4 regions of the Pectobacterium punjabense genome follow, and region 2 is predicted to be linked to each of the others. Evidence: predicted binding sites of a transcription regulator. Region 2 holds the regulator's gene; each other region holds the start of a gene.
What was found. The regulator Fur, encoded in region 2, represses iron uptake genes when iron is present. The targets are predictions, from matches to a motif close to ATAATAATGAGAACNACTATCAA.

Region 1 (5,436 bases), 1.7 Mb from region 2:
TTGGTTTGTTGATAGTGTTCCAGCATCATTTTATGGTTTTCACGCCCGATACCAGACTGCTTGTAGCCCCCAAACGCGGCATGTGCCGGGTAGGCGTGATAGCAATTGGTCCAGACGCGACCAGCCTGAATGCCGCGCCCGATTCGGTAAGCGATATTGCCGTTACGGCTCCACACACCCGCACCCAGACCGTATTCTGTATCGTTGGCGATCTCCAACGCATCTTCCATCGTCTTGAACGTCGTTACCGCCAATACGGGACCGAAAATTTCCTCTTGGAAGACGCGCATACTGTTTTTACCGAACAATATCGTCGGTTCCAGATAGTAACCTTCCGCCAGACCACCCGACATCGCCTTACGCTGGCCGCCCGTGAGCACCCGTGCGCCCTCTTTCTTACCGATATCAATATAGTTAAGGATGGTATCAAGCTGGCCTGCTGACACCTGTGCACCCATCATGGTGCTGCTGTCCAGCGGGTTGCCGATGCGGATCGCCTCAACGCGCTTGATTGCCCGCTCCATAAAGCGATCGTAGATCGATTCCTGCACCAGCGCACGACTCGGACAGGTGCAGACTTCTCCCTGATTGAAGGCAAACAGCGTGAAACCTTCAAGCACTTTGTCAAAGAAGCTGTCTTCCTTATCCATCACATCGGCAAAGAAGATATTTGGCGACTTGCCGCCCAGCTCCAGCGTCACCGGCGTCACATTCTGCGCCGCATAGCTCATGATCTGCTGACCTACTTCGGTCGACCCAGTGAAGGCAACTTTCGCGACGCGTTTCGACGTCGCCAGATATTCACCGATTTCGCTTCCCGACCCGTTAACGACATTAATGACACCCGGCGGCAACAGATCCTGAATTAGCTCCATCAAAACCAGCACCGACATCGGCGTCAGTTTGGCGGGCTTCAGCACAATACAGTTACCCGCGGCCAGCGCGGGTGCCATCTTCCAACAGGCCATCAGCAGCGGGAAATTCCAGGGAATGATTTGTCCAACCACACCGAGAGGTTCATGAAAATGATAGGCTACGGTATCACCATCAATTTCGCTGATCGCCCCCTCTTGCGCGCGGATACAGGCCGCAAAATAGCGGAAGTGGTCAATCGCCAACGGCACATCCGCCCCGCTGGTTTCACGTATCGGTTTACCGTTATCCCAAGTTTCTACCTGCGCTAGCCGCTCAAGATTTTGTTCCATTCGGTCAGCGATGCGGTTAAGCACCAGCGCCCGTTCCTGCACCGACAGGCCACCCCATTGCGCTTTTGCTTTGTGAGCAGCATCCAACGCATGGTCAATATCTCGCGTTGTCGAGCTGGCTACCTCACACATCGGTTGACCCGTTACTGGCGTTAAATTGACAAAATACTGACCCGCATCAGGTGGAATCCAGGCTCCGCCGATAAAATTGTCATAGCGTTTTTTCAGATTAAGAGAGCCGATTTCGCCAGATGCAGATCGGCCTTCGAGATTATCGTGCGCCATTTCAGTCTCCTTTTCAGTTCCGGGTGAGCGGCCAGGCCGCAGTGAAAAAAGAGGCAAACAGTAAACCGTTACATTAAGCCTATACGGGGTATGGAGTTAGCGACAGGATTCGGCCAGAGAAGAAGGCAACTCTTCGAGTTGACGCACAGTTTCTTACGAGAAAAAGTCGCATCCCTTCAGGCGCGGTGAAATAATACTTTTAATTTCCAGGGTTACTAACATGCAGGTATTTCAGGTGGAAGAGGTGCATTTACGCGCAGATACGGCCCTCGAGGGCGCAACGCAACATTCGGTCTATCATCCCGATTCGCTACACCAGCCACAACCTGACTGGCTAGCGGAAGAAGTGCCCGTTGCGCTGGTTTATAACGGCATCTCACATGTTGTGATGATGGCTTCACCAAAAGAGTTGGAACAGTTCGCTCTCGGGTTTTCCTTATCTGAAGGCATTATCCAATCACCCGCAGATATCTACGGCATTGATGTACAGGCCGCCTGTAACGGCATCGAAGTGCAGATTGAGCTTTCCAGCCGACGCTTTGCCGGGCTAAAAGAACGACGTCGGGCAATGGATGGCCGCACAGGCTGCGGCGTATGTGGCGTAGAGCAGCTTGCAGAAATCGGCAAACCAGTGATGCCTCTGCCCTTCACCCAGACATTTTCCCTCAGCAAACTTGAAAACGCACTGGTGCGACTGCGCGATGTACAAAAGATCGGCCAGATGACAGGCTGTACCCATGCAGCCAGTTGGATAGCGCCAGACGGCGCGCTGTCAGGCGGGAGCGAAGATGTTGGCCGCCATGTCGCACTGGATAAATTGCTTGGCACCCGAGCAAAACAAGGATGGCAACAGGGTGCCGCGCTGGTTTCCAGCCGAGCCAGCTATGAAATGGTACAAAAATCTGCCATGTGTGGGGTGGAAATCCTGTTTGCTGTCTCGGCAGCCACCTCACTGGCCGTTGACGTTGCACAACGTTGCAACCTGACGCTGGTGGGGTTTTGTCGACCAGGGCATGCGACCATTTACACGCATCCGCAACGTCTAAGCGCATAAGCCATTACCGTTAGGATCGCGATGGCTCGCCGCCAGTGGACAAGCAATTTGAAGCACGACGGTATAGATTAATTTGTTTTTACATAGTGCAATAACGACATAAGCGTTTGTTATCATGAAGTAAAGCAATCTGATTCATGCCACCCATTCGAGAATAATCATTTTCAATATCATTTAATTAACTATAATGAAGGTATTGCTTACGCGGCACTAACAACACAGTGCCGTAACATTTTTTTTACCATGGAGATGCTAAACATGAGTTATTCACTGCCATCGCTGCCTTATGCTTATGACGCACTGGAACCGCATTTCGACAAAGAAACGATGGAAATTCACCATTCCAAACACCATCAGGCTTACGTCAATAATGCTAACGCCGCGCTGGAATCTCTGCCTGAACTGGCTAAATTGTCTGCTGAAGAGCTGATCGCTCAACTGGATAACGTTCCTGCGGAGAAAAGAACGGCACTGCGTAACAACGCGGGTGGTCACGTTAACCACAGCCTGTTCTGGAAAGGCCTGAAAGTAGGCACGACGCTGACTGGCGATCTGAAAGCCGCCATCGAGCGTGATTTCGGTAGCGTTGACGCGTTTAAAGAGAAATTTGAGCAAGCAGCAGCAACCCGCTTCGGTTCTGGCTGGGCGTGGCTGGTACTGAAAGACGACGGCAAACTGGCTGTCGTATCGACTGCAAACCAAGACAGCCCGCTGATGGGTGAAGCCGTTTCTGGTGCATCTGGCTACCCAATCGTCGGTCTGGACGTATGGGAACACGCTTACTACCTGAAATATCAGAACCTTCGTCCAGCTTATGCTAAAGCATTCTGGAACGTATTGAACTGGGACGAAGCCGCTGCTCGTTTCGCTAGCGCAAAAAAATAAAACCGCTGAGTGCCTGATACCATCAGGCCTCTTCTGCGTTTGAATATAAACTGGAATAACAGCCTGTTATTCCAGTTTTTTATTATCCCTCCTGGACGTCGAGCCTCATGTACGCTGGCTATCCTCGCTCATTGGCGCATAAAGTTTCAGAGTAAAGTGCCGATATCTACTGCGGATTTTTATCATGCTGTTTTGCAGGGATAAGCTTGGTAAGTGGTAATCCGAGATGCTAACACCGCTAAGCAAGTGTGCATCAGGATAGTGAATTCGACTCAATACGATATAGTGGTGGGATGTGATGGCTATGAATTTTGACAATCTAAAAGTCGGTAAAAAATTAGGATTGGGCTTTTTCCTGATTCTGCTGATGACCATGGTGATTGCCGGCGCGGGCATTATGCATATCAGCTCGCTGAAAGACAGTATTGATAAAGTTAATTTAAGCAACAATATCAATGATGAAATTAACCAGGCTAAATATTACCGCGCATTATACGGCACCACTTATAACCCAGATGATATAAAAAGGAACATTGAGCATATTACCAGCGTCAGTAAACTCGCTGAAAAAGCAAAAGAATTTCACTGGCCTGAAAGCGACGCCAAGAAAATAGCCAGCATCCCCACATTAATTACCAGCTATCAGGAAAAACAAAATAATTATATTAATGCCGTGAGCAAAAAGGATACTGTAAGAAAGAGCTGGAATATTTCAACCACGGAAAAACCCCTACAAGAGCTCAACGATCAATTAAAGACAGACAACAACAGTACAAACCTGCAATTATTACTTTCAGACCTGAACCAAAAACTGATTGCCGTCCGCTACCACGTTCGTGGTTTATTACTTTCTACCAATAAAGAATCCGAAGAAAAACTGACGGATGCCATCAACACGGCACAAACATCATTGACCTTCCTGTATCAGAGTCTGTCTGCCGAACAGCGTGACACGCTGGCACCAGTTATGACAATCATGAACAACTATGAAGAGCAGGTTCTGGCCTATATGCCAGCCTATCAGGAGGAAATGGCGCAGGCGGGGCAAATGCAGACTGTCGCCGAGCAGTTGAACATCGTGGTTAAATCCCTGCTGAGCGATCAGCTTGCTGCCTCACAGGCCGATATTCACAACGCCACGCTGCAAATGAGCATCGCGGCACTGATTACGCTGCTGCTTGGCCTGCTGATTTCCTGGTTTATTTCGCGTCAAATCACCACGCCACTGGGCAGCACGCTGAGCATGGCTGAAAAAATAGCAACAGGCGATCTCACCATGTCCATCAACACTACCCGCAAAGATGAACTGGGTCAGTTGATGAGTGCAATGTCGAAAATGAATGACAACCTGCACAATATGATCGATGACATTCGCGTCGGCGTCAGCCAGATTTCTAACGCATCTGGCGAGATCGTCGCAGGCAATACAGATTTATCTTCACGTACCGAGCAACAGGCCGCTGCCGTTGAACAAACTGCCGCCAGCATGGAGCAACTCACCGCAACGGTTAAGCAAAATGCAGACAACGCACACCACGCCAACAAACTGGCCATCAGCGCTTCCCACACCGCGAAACAGGGTGGCGAACAGGTGAATAACGTGGTGCAAACCATGACGGCAATTGAGAACAGCTCCAAACGTATCGCGGAAATTACGTCCGTCATCAACAGCATCGCCTTCCAGACTAACATTCTGGCATTGAACGCCGCGGTAGAAGCCGCCCGTGCTGGTGAGCAAGGCCGTGGCTTTGCCGTTGTCGCCAGCGAAGTCCGTAGTTTAGCTCAGCGCAGTTCTCAGGCTGCGAAGGAAATTGAAGACCTGATCTCTGAATCGGTTAATCAAGTATCACGCGGTGCGACACTGGTCGGCAATGCGGGCAAAACCATGAACGATATCGTCACCTCGATCACGCAGGTGCATGACATCATGGGTGAAATTGCCACCGCATCAGATGAGCAAAGCAGGGGAATCAGTCAGGTTAGCCAGGCGATTGTGGAGATGGACAG
Region 2 (5,436 bases):
AGATGGAATCTGTGCTGTTTCTAATGGTGCTAACGGTGCTAGCCAAACTCCCCTGCATTTCACGCAAAAGTGGGAACAAGCGGCCAACACAGTTATTACCAAAGTCCAGAATCGGCTTGCCCAGGTGACCAGAAGCAATGACGCTAAAGTGATCGCGCAGGTTATTCAACGGGCGAACCAAGCACACCACCAGATAACGGTCTGTCAGGAACAGCATGATGAGGCCGATAACCAACCCGCTCAGCAAAATGTTCTGCCCAATCGTGGTGATTTGTTCAAAACGCACGCCCGCCGCATCGAATTTCTCTGCGCTGGCGTTACTGAACGCAGATAGAGAAGCACCAAACTGGCGACTCAATGGCGGCACAACATTCTTGGCCTGATTTTGGTAATCATCCAGCGCGTTGGCAGCGGCCTTTTGATAAAGCGGTTCTACGCCCTGAACAACCAGATTATTCCAGTCACGGCTGACAGCTTGCACCAGAGCATCGTCCAGACTCGCATGATCGATAGCATTAAACGCCACCAGATCAGACTTCAGCTTATCCAGCGCGACGAGCGCGGAGGCCTGCTCTTTATCTGCGGTGGCATTATCACCACTGCGACGCGCATCTACAGCGCGCGCCAGACGAGTTACCATACGAAAGTATTGATCGTTACCCTGATTGATAAAGTTCATGTTCTGAACCAGCAAGGTGCTGGTTTTCGAGGTCGCTGTCATCTCTTTAAAAGAGAACATGGTATATATTGATACGCCGCCCCAAAGAACACAAAAAATGCCCAGCACCCATAGCATAGCGGTTCTGATGGCAATATTTTTAATAAGTCTCATAGCTCACTCCAAATCAGGAAAATGGTTAAAAAGATTTTTATCGCTAATCAACCGATATGAATCAGAAAATTCACACCATGAAACAGGTCACTTCTCCCTAGCGTTCACATTTCACCGAGTTGAAAACTCAAAAACCACGCTAACTCATCGGCTAAATACAGAGAATATTTAGCACTCTTGCTATATTTATTAATATAATTTTTCGCACTGATAATAAATTAGCCTATTTTTATAAATATAAGGTTTTTAATCATAGGGTTGAACGCAAACCGACGGTCACCCGCTTCCCATGCGGATTGGCGTGGGTATGCAGCCAGGCTGGCAAAGCAATTTGGGCATCATTTTCATTTTATTCTTTAACATCAAAAAGCTAAAACCTTTCTCTTTAAGGTTGCATCGTTTCAGCTGTAAATGGTTATAATTCTTATCTTCTTCATTAGGAATTTTCCCGCAAAATGTTACACGCATTCAATTCGATAAAACATTATCTTTTGTATGCATTTTAATTTCCCTGAATAGGGATGTACCGTTCCGTGACTTTTATTTTTCACAAACAGAAGTCTGCTTTTAATTACAATTGAAACAAACCATAAAATAAAAATATCATTCATAAAAAATGAAACGGTGTTGCAAATAAATAACCTTTATAATACTAAGGCTGTGTAGACCTAATCTCAGAAGACATCATACTCACACAATTAAGGTGGGTATTTTAACGCCCATGGAGAGGGTTTTCCGTTTCTTTTATTGCCCTCAGCATTTCGCATGCTCTTGATTTACGCCTCCATACCGATACGAGTTTCTCCTGATGTGAGTGTCTGTTATTATTAACAGATAAGTGGGTGAAATATTACACCATACCATTAGGAATCAAGAGGTTATTCAATTCATGGCACTCATCGGAATATTCTTTGGCAGTGATACGGGCAACACGGAAAACATCGCCAAAACGATCCAACAGCAGTTAGGCACCAACGTTGCTGATGTTCATGACATCGCCAAAAGCAGCAAAGAGGACCTCGAAGGTTTCGATATTCTGCTGTTGGGTATTCCAACCTGGTATTACGGTGAAGCTCAGTGCGATTGGGATGACTTCTTCCCTTCGCTGGAAGAGGTTGATTTCACCGGAAAATTGGTTGCCTTGTTTGGCTGCGGCGATCAGGAAGACTATGCGGAATATTTCTGTGATGCCATGGGCACCATTCGTGACATCATTGAGCCTCGCGGCGCGACGATTGTCGGCCACTGGCCAACTGAAGGTTATTACTTTGAAGCCTCTAAAGGGCTCGCCGACGACAATCACTTCATTGGTTTGGCTATCGATGAAGACCGTCAGCCTGAGCTGACCAGCGAACGCGTAACGACGTGGGTGAAACAAATCAGTGATGAACTGAATCTAAAAGAGCTGGTTGGCTAAGCCATTTTGGCCCTGATAATTTCGATCAGGGCCAAAATAGTATCGATAGGTAAAACCTTTCATAATAATTGATACATTTTTTTAACTTCTATCAGTAAACCTGTACAATAATCCCATCGGTTTTATACGTGCTTCATCCTTTCTTCATTCATCAACAATGGACTGCGCTGTATATCAGTAGTATGAATGGGGACAATATTGTTAACATTCCCTTGTTTTCATTTTGTATGCGCGGTTCTATAATTGAGACGCAATTACATTTTTTGAGCCGACCGATGTCATAGGCTAGGCAGCCTCCATTGATAAGTAAGCAACAGGACTAAACCCGCATGACTGACAACAATACCGCATTAAAGAAGGCCGGCCTGAAAGTCACTCTTCCAAGACTGAAAATACTGGAAGTGCTACAGGACCCTGTCTGTCATCACGTCAGTGCGGAAGATTTATATAAGAGACTGATTGATATGGGTGAAGAGATTGGTCTTGCTACCGTCTATCGCGTACTCAACCAGTTTGATGATGCAGGCATCGTAACCCGTCATAACTTCGAAGGGGGTAAATCCGTCTTTGAACTGACGCAACAGCATCATCACGATCACCTAATTTGCCTCGACTGTGGCAAAGTCATTGAATTCCGCGATGAATCTATCGAAGCACGTCAGCGTGAGATCGCAGAAAGACACGGTATTAAACTGACCAACCACAGTTTGTATCTCTATGGGCATTGCAGTGAAGGGGATTGTCGAGAAGACGAAACTCTGCATGAGTCCACACGATAAATCGACCGCATCAAAAAATAAAACCGCCGAGGCGGTTTTATTTTTGTCTTCTACTTCGTGGCATTAGCCAACCCAAGTATCGCGCAGTCCGACCGTTCGGTTAAACACCAGATGTTCTGCACTGGAGTAAACACGATCGGCACAGAAGTAACCTTCGCGCTCAAACTGATACGCTTTCTCTACTTCCGCCTGTGCCAAGCTCGCCTCGACAAAACCTTGCGTCACTTTCAGTGAGTCTGGGTTAATCGTCGACAGGAAGTCATCCGCCGCGCCAGGGTTCGCCACACTGAACAGACGATCGTACAAGCGGAATTCCGCAGGGACGCCATGTGCAGCGGAGACCCAGTGGATGACGCCTTTCACTTTACGTCCATCAGCCGGATCTTTGCTCAGCGTTTCTGCATCGTAACTGCAATAGATCGTGGTGATAGTGCCCTGCTCGTCTTTTTCAATGCGATCGGCTTTGATCACATAGGCATTACGCAGACGCACTTCTTTACCCAGCACCAAACGTTTGTACTGCTTGTTGGCTTCTTCGCGGAAGTCAGCGCGATCGATGTAAACTTCGCGGCTGAATGCCACCTGACGTGAGCCCATTTCCGGCTTATTAGGATGATTTGGCATCGCAACAAACTCTTCGTGCTCAGCAGACAGATTCTCGATCACCACTTTGACCGGATCTAACACTGCCATTGCACGCGGAGCATTCTCATTCAGATCGTCACGGATGCAGGATTCAAGTGCAGCCATTTCCACGTTATTGTCCTGCTTCGTTACGCCGATGCGCACACAGAATTCACGGACGGAAGCCGCACTATAGCCACGACGACGCAGGCCTGAGATAGTCGGCATACGCGGATCATCCCAGCCTTCAACCACGTTTTCCACGACCAGTTGGTTCAGCTTACGCTTGGACATAATCGCGTATTCGAGATTGAGGCGGGAGAATTCGTACTGGCGTGGGTGACAAGGAATCGTGATGTTATCCAGTACCCAATCGTACAAACGGCGGTTATCCTGGAATTCCAGCGTACACAGCGAATGCGTGATTCCTTCCAATGCGTCGGAAATGCAGTGGGTGAAGTCATACATCGGGTAGATGCACCACTTATTGCCCGTCTGGTGGTGATCGGCGAACTTAATGCGATACAACACAGGATCGCGCATCACGATAAAGGATGATGCCATATCGATTTTTGCACGCAGACAAGCAGTACCTTCGGCAAACCCACCGTTGCGCATTTTTTCAAACAGCGCCAGGTTTTCCTGCACGGTACGGTCACGATAAGGGCTGTTTTTACCCGGTGCCGTCAACGTGCCACGATATTCACGAATCTGATCGGCCGTCAGCTCATCAACGTAAGCCAGTCCTTTACCGATCAGCTCAACCGCATAAGCGTGCAGTTGATCGAAATAATCAGAAGAATAACGAACGTTACCGCTCCATGAAAAACCCAGCCACTCGACGTCACGTTTGATCGACTCAACGTATTCGATATCTTCTTTTACCGGATTGGTGTCGTCAAAACGCAGGTTACATTGCCCCTGGTAGTCACGCGCGATCCCAAAATTCAGACAAATAGATTTGGCATGCCCAATATGCAGATAACCGTTCGGCTCTGGCGGGAAACGCGTCTGAATATGGTCATGCTTACCGGATGCCAGATCTTCATCAATAATCTGACGGATAAAGTTAGTCGGGCGGGCTTCAGCCTCACTCATTCTTCATTCCTCAATGCTAAAACGACGTATAACCGACAATGATCCAACAAGCTACGCTGGGAAACAACCGTTAATTATTCATAACGAAAAAAAGGGGTGAGATTGCTACCTCACCCCCCTTGAGTATCATCGACATGACACGGCGTTACACAAATACCGCCATGATATTACGACTTGGCATGCTCCACTTTCAACGCCGTTGCAATCGATTCAGCCTGCGTCCCCACAACAATCTGCACGCTTTGTTTATTCAGGCGAATAACGCCCGCCGCGCCAAGACGTTTCGCCAGTGCATCATCAACCAGAGAGGAATCAGCCACGTTCAAACGCAAACGAGTGATACAGGCATCGATGCCAATCAGATTGGCTTTGCCACCCAACGCCTGCAAATACCCCTGTGCCAATTCAGCCGTATCGTTTGACTTCTTGCCCGAAGACGCCTTAATCACGTCATATCCATCGGCCTCGCTACCGCTCACTGCCAGCTCACGTCCCGGCGTTAACAGATTGAAGCGCGTGATGGTAAAACGGAACACGACATAGTAAATGACGAAGAACACCAGCCCCTGTGCGAGCAGCATATACCACTGCGTTGCAAGCGGGTTGCGCGAAGACAGCACCATGTCCACCAAACCGGCGCTGAAACCAAAACCGGCAATCCAATGCATACTGGCTGCAATAAAGAC
Region 3 (5,436 bases), 1.1 Mb from region 2:
ATCGCGATCACGCTATCATGGGTAATAATTGTGATCTCACCTGCATATTAATTGTTTCGTTAAAAAATGCAGTGAAAATAAGAATATGAGCAAGTCAGAGCGAGGGGAAATAAAAAAAGCAAGAAAGCCGTGGTGCGCTTTCTTGCCTGATAAGGTAGCGATGCCCGAACTGAACATCGCCTTATTTCAGTAAATCAGCGCATCGTGCCGATTAGAAGTCCACATTCACACCAAGCTGGAAGGAACGGCCGGGAGCAGTAGACAGCGCGCGATCGTATTGCCCTTGTCGGTCATTGGTTTCAATCTGACGGCTGCTCAGGTAGTCCCAATATTTACGGTCCGTCAGGTTATACACGCCACCACTGATTTTCACGTCTTTGGTCACGCGATAGTAGGCGGTCAGATCCACCATGCCATAGCCGGGAATCCGCATATATTCGGCTGTTGAGCCAGTAATCGCGTTGCCTGCATTGGTATAGCTTTCACGGCTGGTATCCTTCGCCTGTTTCCCTTTCTGGAAGGTCGACGTCAGAGCGGCACCGTAGCGCTGTGAAGGATCGTCATAGGCGATGCCAACAACCGCTTTCATCGGGGCTACGCTGTCGAGATCGACATAGCGGTCGCCAAGGTAGCGAGATTGTGATTGACCTTTGGTATAACCAAACGCCAACGTGGTGCTGAGCCCATCAACCGTTGGGAACCAGGTGCCTAGCTGTATTTTGCTGCTGATTTCACCGCCGTAGATGTAGGCTTTATCACGATTTTCTGCCTGAAATATCGTATTGATATTGTTTGGCACATTGGTAAATTTATCGGGGTTAGCAGCACGGCGGTAGCGGGTATTGGCGATAAAGTTCTTATACGTGTTGTAGAACAGCGCCGTGCGGAAGGTGACGCCCTCTGTTGCCTCGCCTTTTAATCCCCATTCTACGTTGTTGCTGGTTTCCGTTTTGAGGTCGCTATTGCCGATAAAGGCGTACTGTATAGGCCCAGCAAAGTTGGCATCAAGATTGGTGCTGCCATAAAGCTGGCTGGCATCGGGGAACTGTGCGCCGCGGCGGTACTGCAAATAGGTTGTCAGCGTTGGGGTTATGTCGTAGAGGAAACTCAGTGAAGGCAGAATTTGCGTATCACTGTTGGCTTTACCGTACAGTCTGTTGACATCGGATTCACTGATGACACTACCGTCACCGCTCAGGCGAACCGTATTGGTCGGTTTGGTACGCTGGTGGACGGCGCGCACGGCTGGAACAACCGAGAAGGCGTGCCCGGCCAGATCCCAAGAGATAGTATCTTGCACGAAGCCGCCGACGGTGTAGCTGTCGCTATCGGCTTCTGGCTGCATGATATTATTCGCACCCGTTTGGTTAGGCGATTGCCTGAATGGACGCTCTGTCTTGGTTTGGCTGGCATTGAGACCCCAGCTAAACTCGTGACGATCCCAGCTTTTCACCAGGTGGGTATCGAAGCCGTACGTTTTTACATTGTAATCAGAATAGACGCGGTGGCTATCGGCTGCCGCCATTCCTGTTGTCGCTGGTAACCAGGTATTGTCGTGTGATTCGCTGTTTTGGAAGTAAATGCGGCTATCAACCAGATCAACCAGCGTGTTGTTAACGGGCGTCCAGCGATCTTTCAGGCTGGCGCTCCAACGGCGTGTCTCGCTGCTCTGTTGCGCCGTGCCGTAAATGGTATTGTTGCCGCTTGGCAAGTTACCCCAGTAATCGTAATGGGTGTGGTTGGTTTTATGATAATAATCCAGCGTACCGGTGAGTTGATGCTCGTCGTTGGCCTGCCAAATACCGGACGCCAAAATGGCGTTAGAGTGCCAGTTGGCAGGGTAAGCGGCGATCTCGTCGCTGTTATTGCGCGTTTGCTGGCCGTCACGACGGCTGAGTACGACAATGCCGCGCAGTTCGGCATCCCCGCCTGCGGCGGTGATGCCGTTATGCCAACCATGGTTGGCAGAGTCGAAGTCACTCTGAAGACCGAAGTAGTCTTGCTTACCCGCTTTCAGATAATCATCGGCAGATTTTGGTCGAAATGAGACGCTGCCTCCGAGTGCGCTGATGGTATTTTCTGCGGAGGTGACGCCTGACTCAATATCAACGCGGCTGTACAGGTAAGGATCGATATAGTCGCGTCCCATACCGAACGTATTGAATCCGGCGCGGCTGGCGTAGCTACGACCTGTTGCATTAGGCAGAGCGATGCCATCGGTATCGATCGCAACACGGTTGCTTTCTATCCCGCGAATGTTGTAGCCCGTGTAGCCACCGCGGTCGAAGCCACTTTTCCCCGTATTGCTACCGCCGCTGGAGCCCGTTGCGCTGATTAACGGCTGGTAACGCATGATGGTGCCAAAATCGTTACCGCCATTTTTCTGCATGTCATTGGCTGTGATTGCAACTGATGAGCCCGCTTTTTTCTCAACTTCAGGTGCGTGCACAGTCATGACGTCACCCGTCGGTTCCGTTTTAGCCGCTGGATTGTCTTGCTTCTTCACGTTGAGTGCGTTGTTGCCTGTGGTGCTATCCGCTGCCATGCTGTTCAGCGCGGCGCCAGTCAAGATGCCGGTGAGAAGAATTTTATTTAAATTCTTGTTAATTAACATAATGATACTCTGCTATAAGGTTGTTCTGGCCAGCGGCGTTGAGGAAACATGGCGTGCTGGTAGCTAACGTCTGCAAGGGAAATGCAAAACGGCGAATAACATTAACTATCATGTGGTAATGATAATTATTATCAATATGTTAATCATTATCGTTTGTTGCGGCAATGATGATGAATAATTCTTAATGAAACGGTTTGTCGGCTAGCAAACTCTAAAGCAGGCTGTGCCTGCGTGATGTATCAATGAGGTGTAATGAAATTACCGACTTACGAAACCGATCGCTACGAGCTGGACGATGGCGAAGCGATTAACCGTGAGTACCCAGATTCATTCTGGATTCCGGCCAAAGCAATGCGTGAATCGCTGGAACCCGGAGATTTTGTTAAGTTGATCTTCCGTATGGAGGAAACGGCGGGCTCTGACGATCTTTCAGTAGAAAGAATGTGGGTCAACGTGACGAAAAAGCACCCAGCGTTTTACGAAGGGGTTTTAGATAACGAGCCTACGGGAAGCGACTGTGTGCAATGCGGTCAGACGGTTACGTTTCATGCTTGCCACGTGATTGCTATCTATGGAAAGAATGAATAACGGCATCGCTAACACGAGTGATGTTCGTGCTGATTTCACTATGTTTAGCGTCGCAGTACGGCGATCCTATGATGCAAGGTGACTAACGATGTTTATTGAAATACCTCAATCTGTTTTTCCACTGTTTCACGCGGCAGGCTGGCCGCATGTCGAACCGCAACCAATCCCGCCGTTTGTGCCAGAGAATCATCCGGCCGCTGACATCCTGCACGCGTTCAGCGGGTTGACGGTCGGGCAGTGCGGCGCAGGAGAAGAGTGCGCCAGTGGTGATATTATTTTTGGCGGCAGTGAGGATTTGCAGGAGGATGAAACGCTACTTGAGTGGCAAGGTATTCTGAATACGACGCTGATTCTCATTGGTGAGACTCATCATTCGCACGCTGCCTTGCTGATGGATAGCGCGGGTGCCTGCTACGGGATGAGCTTTATACATGAGGCATTCTGGTTTGAAGGGGCGTCTTTTGAGGTCGCTGTTGAGCGCATTCTGCTTGGCCGGAAGGGGAAACCCATGCTGCGGCCAGACCAACCGTCAATATCCGTCTATGGCGAGACGATTACTGCCGATCATCCGAGCGTCCACCATTACTGCTAGCCGCTTGCTTCGGTAACGTTGGATTCACACCGGCCATCGCCTGGCGTGAGGGTTTTCTGAGAACAACATCGTTTCCTGTGACGCAGTTTCCTGCTAACTGTTCCCTGTGACATCACCTCATCAGATAAGGTACTATTCCCGCCAAACATACCGCCACTATGGCGTGCCGGAAAGCGTAACCATCGCGCCGCGATGTGAGGGAAATGAGATAAATGAGTGAGATGACTCATGACGGCGCAGAAAGCCTTGCGCTGCGCACGTTTACCGAAAATGCATATCTGAATTATTCCATGTACGTCATCATGGACAGGGCATTGCCGTTTATTGGCGATGGCCTGAAACCTGTGCAGCGTCGCATTGTGTATGCGATGTCCGAGCTAGGGCTGAATGCCAGCGCCAAATTTAAAAAATCCGCCCGTACCGTGGGTGATGTGCTGGGTAAATACCACCCGCACGGCGACAGTGCCTGTTATGAGGCGATGGTGCTGATGGCGCAGCCGTTCTCTTACCGCTATCCGCTGGTGGATGGTCAGGGAAACTGGGGGGCACCGGACGATCCGAAATCGTTCGCCGCCATGCGTTATACCGAATCGCGGTTGTCCAAATACGCGGAAGTGCTGCTGTCAGAGTTAGGGCAGGGAACGGTCGATTACACCCCGAATTTTGATGGCACGATGCAAGAGCCGAAGATGCTGCCTGCACGTCTGCCGAATATTCTGCTGAACGGCACCACCGGGATCGCTGTCGGGATGGCAACGGATATTCCACCGCACAACGTGCGTGAAGTCGCTGCGGCAGCCGTCATGCTGCTGGAAAACCCGAAAGCCTCGCTGGACGATTTGCTCCAGCATGTGCAGGGGCCGGATTTCCCGACGGAAGCTGAAATCATTACGCCACGCGATGAAGTGCGCAAACTCTACCAGAATGGCCGTGGCTCGGTGCGGATGCGTGCGGTCTGGAAGAAAGAAGACGGTGATGTGGTGATTACCGCACTGCCGCATCAGGTTTCTGGTGCCAAAGTGTTGGAACAGATTGCCAGCCAGATGCGCGCGAAGAAGCTGCCGATGGTGGAAGACCTGCGTGATGAATCCGATCACGAGAACCCAACTCGTCTGGTGCTGGTGCCACGCTCGAACCGTATCGATATGGATCAGGTGATGAATCATCTGTTCGCCACTACCGATCTGGAAAAGAGCTATCGCGTTAACATGAACATGATCGGTCTGGATGGTCGTCCTAGCGTGAAAGGGCTGGTTGAGATCCTGAGCGAATGGCTGGTATTCCGTCGCGACACCGTGTGTCGCCGATTGAACTACCGTCTGGAAAAAGTGCTCAAGCGCCTGCATATCCTTGAAGGCTTGCTGATTGCGTTCCTGAACATTGATGAAGTGATTCATATCATCCGCACGGAAGACGAGCCGAAGCCCGTACTGATGCGCCAGTTCAGCCTGAGTGAAACTCAGGCTGAAGCGATCCTGGAACTGAAATTACGTCACTTGGCCAAGCTGGAAGAGATGAAAATTCGCGGTGAGCAGGACGATTTGGCCAAAGAGCGCGATCAACTTCAAGCGCTGCTGGCGTCAGAACGTAAGCTCAGCAATCTGATTAAGAAAGAAATTCAGGCAGATGCGCAAGCCTATGG
Region 4 (5,436 bases), 490 kb from region 2:
TGGCAACGGCAAACTTCACGTTGAGCTATTTATAACGAACCTATTTACTCGCGGCTAAAAACCTGCGGAACTCTTTTCGAGAACAGGAAATACGGAATCCAGACGATAATGCCGACAACAACGCCAGAAAGCATACTCAATGCATTATCGTCCAGCGCGACACCAAACAGCAGTGAAGGCAATAACGTTAAGCAACATACGCAAACGGCATTAATGACATAGTAAGCGACCATTACCACCTTCGTCCGCCGCTTGCGGCGAAAAAATGTTAGCGCAGTAAAAATCGACATGCCGAATAAAGCAATTACGCAAAATATAGCGAACAGACTGTAATAACTAACAAATCCAGTTTTTTTGAAATGCGCCAGCACGACACTGACCAGTTCATACAGTGAGAACGGCGCCATAATGACAGAAAGAATAATTCCCAGCGCCGGAAGGTAGAGAATACCGTTAATCTTCTGCTGCTCTTTTCCTTCACACGCTGTACACAAGCCCGACTCTTTTTGCGCATCGTTCTCGCAGTTCAAGCACTTCATTTTTTAATCCCTGTAAAAATGTTCCAAAAGGAAAAACGCTTCCCCGCCTGAATATAATACGCAATTGTCTCCGATCCCCGAATCAATGTTAACCCCCTATTCCACTATCCATTCATGTAACCAATGCTTCAGGTGATGAAGGGAAACATTTCAACATCGCGGTAAAAGAAAAAGCGCCCGAGTCATTGAGACAACGGGCGCTACGATTATTCGCGATAGCAGGTCACCGAACCATCGGGCAAGTCACTTGCATCGATTTAGAGCAGCGGACTAGAACGCATAGTTAACGGTCATCGAGACGCTACGAGGCGCACCATACACGGCATAAGGTGCAAGGAAATCGCTGTACTCTTTATCAAACAGGTTGTTGATATTCGCCTGCACCGCCAGCTGTTTCGTTACCTGATAACGGCTAAACAGATTAACCAGCGCGTAGCTGCCCTGCTCGACACGCAACGTGGTACGTTGCGGACCAGAGCCTTCTTGCCAGATACCATTTTGCCAGTTCACGCCGCCGCCGACGGTTAAGTCCGGCAGCATTGGCAACTGATAGCGGGTAAACAGCTTAAGTGACGTACGCGGTAGATATGAGTTGATCGACTTACCATCTTTATCGTCGGCAACGAAGCGAGAGCCACCAAACGTCATTTGCAAGTTATCTGTCACCGCACCATTGACTTCAAACTCGATGCCTTTGCTCACCATACCATCAACAGACCGGTAATAGGTTTCAGGTGCGCCAGAAGGGGGCAGTGCCTCAGCCAAGTTATCCTGTTCAATACGGAACACGGCAACTGAAGCAGTTAGACGGCTGTTGTACCAATCTCCTTTCAGACCTGCTTCATAGTTTTTACCCGTTACAGGAGCCAGATACGTGTTAGGCCCTTCTTTCTTTGTTTGCGGCTGGAAGATATCGGTGTAGCTGGCATACGTCGACCAGGTATCGTTAATGTCATAAACCAGACCGACATAAGGCGTCACCCGACTCTTACTGGTATCCCCCGTCGAACCGATGATGCTCCAGTCGGTATAACGCGCACCAGCGATTAAGTGCAGCGGATCGGCCAGAGAGAAACGCGCTGAGGTATAGAGTGATTTTTGGCGTAACGTAGAATGCTCATAATCCACCCAGGCTCCCCATGCTGGATCGGCAATATTGCCATTCCAGTTGTAGTAATTGCCCATATCTGCCGGATCGATCGTCGATTGGGAATTATAGAACTGGTTACGTTGTCGGCTGTAGCTACCGCCTACCACCAGCTCATGCTGGCGTCCCAGTAGCTCGAACGGGCCAGAGGCGTAGGTATCGATAGAATCGACCTTACGTGTTCCTTTATTCCATCCACCGTAAGCACCCACATTAGCCCCAAACGGATCAACAAGTATTCCGGTATCTTTATCCGGGAAACCATTGGCATACATCAGCTTGGAATCGAAGTTGGTTTCGGCATGCGTTCCGTTCATACGCAGTTGCCAGCCGTTATCAAAACGCTGAGTCAGATCGGCAAACACTTTTCTCGACGTTTTATCGGAGTAGCTCCAGTTTGGCGCGGTATTAAAGCTACGACCAAAATGTGTAGAGCTACCGTCAGTAAACCACGTCGGCAGCCCGCCCCAGGTTGGGCTGTCTGTATTACTTTCCTGATAATCATAACCTAGGGAGATCGTCGTCGAGTCAGTCACATCGGCATCGACCACACCGTAGAGGAATTTTTTTCGTTTATGATAACGATCGAGCCGAGTGTCATTATCCTGATAGCCCGCGACTACTCGCCCGCGCACGTTGCCGGATTCCGTCAGCGGCGCAGACAAATCGGTCACCATCCGCTGGTTATTCCATGAACCGTAACTGCCAGACACAGAACCTTTGAATTCACGGCTGTCCGCATGCTTACGCACCATATTTACGGCAGCAGAAGGATTACCCGTTCCCGTCATCAGCCCTGTCGCGCCACGCACCACTTCAATACGGTCATAGATTGCCGTATCGGAACCTGAGTCACCAAAATCCCAGATATCATCCACTACGGTTGGAATACCGTCGAATAAGTAATTATTGATCAGAAAACCACGAGAATAGTAACTAGAGCGGTCGGAATCGATATTGTTGGCAAAGACTCCCGTCGTGTTTGCCATCACCTCACCAATCGTTTGCAAGTTCTGATCTTCGATACGCTGCTTACTGATGACACTCACCGACTGCGGAATATCACGCGGCGTCAACGTCATCTTAGTTCCAGCGTTAGTGACTTTCACGCTGTAATCCTGCGGGTCGCTAACTTCTGCGTTAGCGTTAGCATTCGCGCTGACGACAAGCGTATCACCGGAAGTTGGTTTTTCTTCGGTAGCGGCCTGAGCAGGCAGGAAAGAAGCGGAAATCAATAGGGCGAGAAGAGAGACTCCGAATGGTTTTACTCCGGCCAACGAAGAATCACAAACGCGCATTTTTCCGGCGCGAGTAACTCCAAAAGACATGGTATATCCTCGGTTAACTGATGGTAATGTTGGCGAGATGCTGAGGCGTTTTTTGTCAACATTTGCACAGAAAGGTAAATGATAACTATACGCATTATTATTAATACTTCAATAAAATGATTAATTTCATTAAAATACAAATAGATATAAAAGAACAAATCACCATATCGTTAACGAGGCATTGTTAAAAAAGAAACATTTGAGAGATTCATAACAGTCCACTCAGCCCAAGGACTGCCAGCGGCAACGCGACGCCTGCCATCAAGGTTTGAATCGCAATGATACCTGCCATCAATGGCGCATCACCGCCAAGCTGACGAGCCATAATGTAAGACGACGATGCCGTCGGCAGTGCCTGAAACAGCAGTGCAGCAATCGCCGCCGCACCAGACAGATTAAAGAGGTAGCAGGCGACGATCGTCACCAGCGGCATGGCAATGAATTTTGCACATGATGCAATCACTACCGGGCGCAACCAGCTACGAGCGGCAGAAAAATCCAGCGCCGCACCGACACACAACAACCCCAGCGGCAGTGACGCTTGCCCTAGCGATTTTAGAACCGGTTCAATCCCCGGCGGCAGACCTAAAGCGGCAATCTGCAAAGTAATGCCGATAGCGCAGGCCACCACCAACGGGTTCAACACCAACAATCGGGCAATATTCTTGAATGAAGGCGTCCCAGCATTGCCGTAGCGGGCGAAGACCAATACACAAAGAATATTGACCGTCGGCACAATCGCCGCATTCGCGACGGCAGCAAGCGCCACACCGTGTGCGCCAAATAACCCAGCGGCAGCAGACACGCCAACGTAGTTATTAAAACGGACGCCTCCCTGAAAGATTGAAGTAAACGCCGAATCATCAACGGGAAAGAAGCGGCGCACCGCAACCAGCACGACGGCCACCGCCAACGTCGAGCACACCAGTGTCAGGATCATCGCCGTTATCGGCACGCCATCCAAACGCGCTGTCGCCAGTCCATGCAGAAACAGTGCAGGAAGCAGAATGTAATAACCCAGCTTTTCAGCCTGCGGCCAGAATACTGCCGCCAAAAAAGCACGTTGGCGTAACCACGATCCCAGAATAATCAGCAGAGCAATCGGCAATAATGCCAACAGGAGAGAGACGATCATAGGCTGCCACGCAAGGGGGAAGACGGTGAAAGTGGGGAGAATTGCGAATGGAACACCATAGTTCAATACCTGAAAGTGACGAAACAGGTACTACCATAGCGGGACTTTCGATGAGAAAAAAACGAGATTAAATCAACATTAACTCAATTATTTCTCATGGATTGCAGCCTTACCCGCCTGCGTCCGTATAGCTTCGGCCAGCGCCGTGGCAAAACGCCCCGCCGGGCGATCTTCTCGCTCCAGCAGCACAACACGCCGCTGTTGTTGGGGAGCCCCAAATGGGAGACAGGTCAGATTATCCAAACGCTCCCTCTCCCGTTCGGACAGCGGAATAACTGCCACGCCAAGCCCGCAGGTAACCATCTGGATAATGGCATCCTGACTGTCCAACTCCATATCGGTTTGTACCCGCAGTCGCTGACGACGCAGCTCACGATCGATGGTTCGCCCAGCCCAGGCGCGGCGATCGAAACGAATAAAGGGATAGTGCTGTAAGAGCGAGCTGGCATCCAGAGACGCCAGATCTGACGGCGCAATAATCCAGAATCCTTCCTGATACAGTGGCGTACTCACCAAACCGGTTGGATAGGGTTTTACCGGTTCGGTCGTCACGGCGGCATCCAGCTCCCCGGCGTCAATACGGATAGCCAGCTCCGCCGACATCCCAGAATTCACCTGAACACGCAAACGTGGATGAGCACGACGCAACGCAGCCAGTGCGGCGGGCAAAACGCCGGCCAAAGCAGTTTGGATCGCACCAACTCGCAGGCGTCCGGCTAGTTCACCGCCCTCGCCTAGCTCGGTGGCAATCGCGTCATATTGCGCAAGAATTTCCCGCGCTTGCTCCACCGCACGGAGTCCCGCTTCAGTCAGAACCGGAACGCGACGTGAGCGATCGAAAAGTGACGCATTGAAATCCTCCTCCAAAGCACGAACGTGCAGGCTAACGGCTGATTGCGTCAGGCATACGGCCTCAGCCGCACGGGAAAAAGATCCATACTGGGCAATCGCAACCAGCGTGCGTAAGGCTTTTAACGACATTCAGTCCACTCTCCGGCCTCTATATATGAACGGTAAAAAATGGTGCGCTATCGAGCGTTACACCAGAGCAATGCGATAGAAAGCCGTAACAATTCCATGGGGCAATAACAATGTCGTCTTTTTGCCTATGTTGCAACATACGTTATGTGATGGGGATCGGTCGGGAGAGGAGATGCCAGCGAAGAAATAGTGCTACATTTCGCTGGCATAAACCGGGCGATGCTCTGCATTGTTAAGAACAGATAA

Region 1: sodA (superoxide dismutase [Mn]) is a predicted target of Fur. The motif match lies at 2,696-2,718, and genes of this name have one in related genera.
Region 3: E2566_RS01910 (TonB-dependent receptor domain-containing protein) is a predicted target of Fur. The motif match lies at 2,727-2,749, and genes of this name have one in related genera.
Region 4: fhuE (ferric-rhodotorulic acid/ferric-coprogen receptor FhuE) is a predicted target of Fur. The motif match lies at 3,093-3,115, and genes of this name have one in related genera.

The regions. Positions count from the first base shown of each region.
Region 1 is NZ_CP038498.1:4,620,230-4,625,665, forward strand. Features, by position in the region: gene exaC (acetaldehyde dehydrogenase ExaC) at 1-1,490, opposite strand, end outside; gene fdhD (formate dehydrogenase accessory sulfurtransferase FdhD) at 1,711-2,544, shown strand; gene sodA (superoxide dismutase [Mn]) at 2,803-3,429, shown strand; gene E2566_RS20930 (methyl-accepting chemotaxis protein) at 3,728-5,436, shown strand, end outside.
Region 2 is NZ_CP038498.1:1,484,351-1,489,786, reverse strand. Features, by position in the region: gene E2566_RS06645 (methyl-accepting chemotaxis protein) at 1-832, opposite strand, end outside; gene fldA (flavodoxin FldA) at 1,722-2,249, shown strand; gene fur (ferric iron uptake transcriptional regulator) at 2,579-3,028, shown strand; gene glnS (glutamine--tRNA ligase) at 3,092-4,750, opposite strand; gene nagE (N-acetylglucosamine-specific PTS transporter subunit IIBC) at 4,918-5,436, opposite strand, start outside.
Region 3 is NZ_CP038498.1:409,277-414,712, forward strand. Features, by position in the region: gene E2566_RS01910 (TonB-dependent receptor domain-containing protein) at 212-2,614, opposite strand; gene E2566_RS01915 (DUF2314 domain-containing protein) at 2,867-3,202, shown strand; gene E2566_RS01920 (SUKH-3 domain-containing protein) at 3,291-3,794, shown strand; gene parC (DNA topoisomerase IV subunit A) at 4,007-5,436, shown strand, end outside.
Region 4 is NZ_CP038498.1:997,683-1,003,118, reverse strand. Features, by position in the region: gene E2566_RS04445 (fimbrial protein) at 1-35, shown strand, start outside; gene E2566_RS04440 (DUF2569 domain-containing protein) at 45-539, opposite strand; gene fhuE (ferric-rhodotorulic acid/ferric-coprogen receptor FhuE) at 810-3,014, opposite strand; gene E2566_RS04430 (AEC family transporter) at 3,223-4,149, opposite strand; gene E2566_RS04425 (LysR family transcriptional regulator) at 4,297-5,190, opposite strand.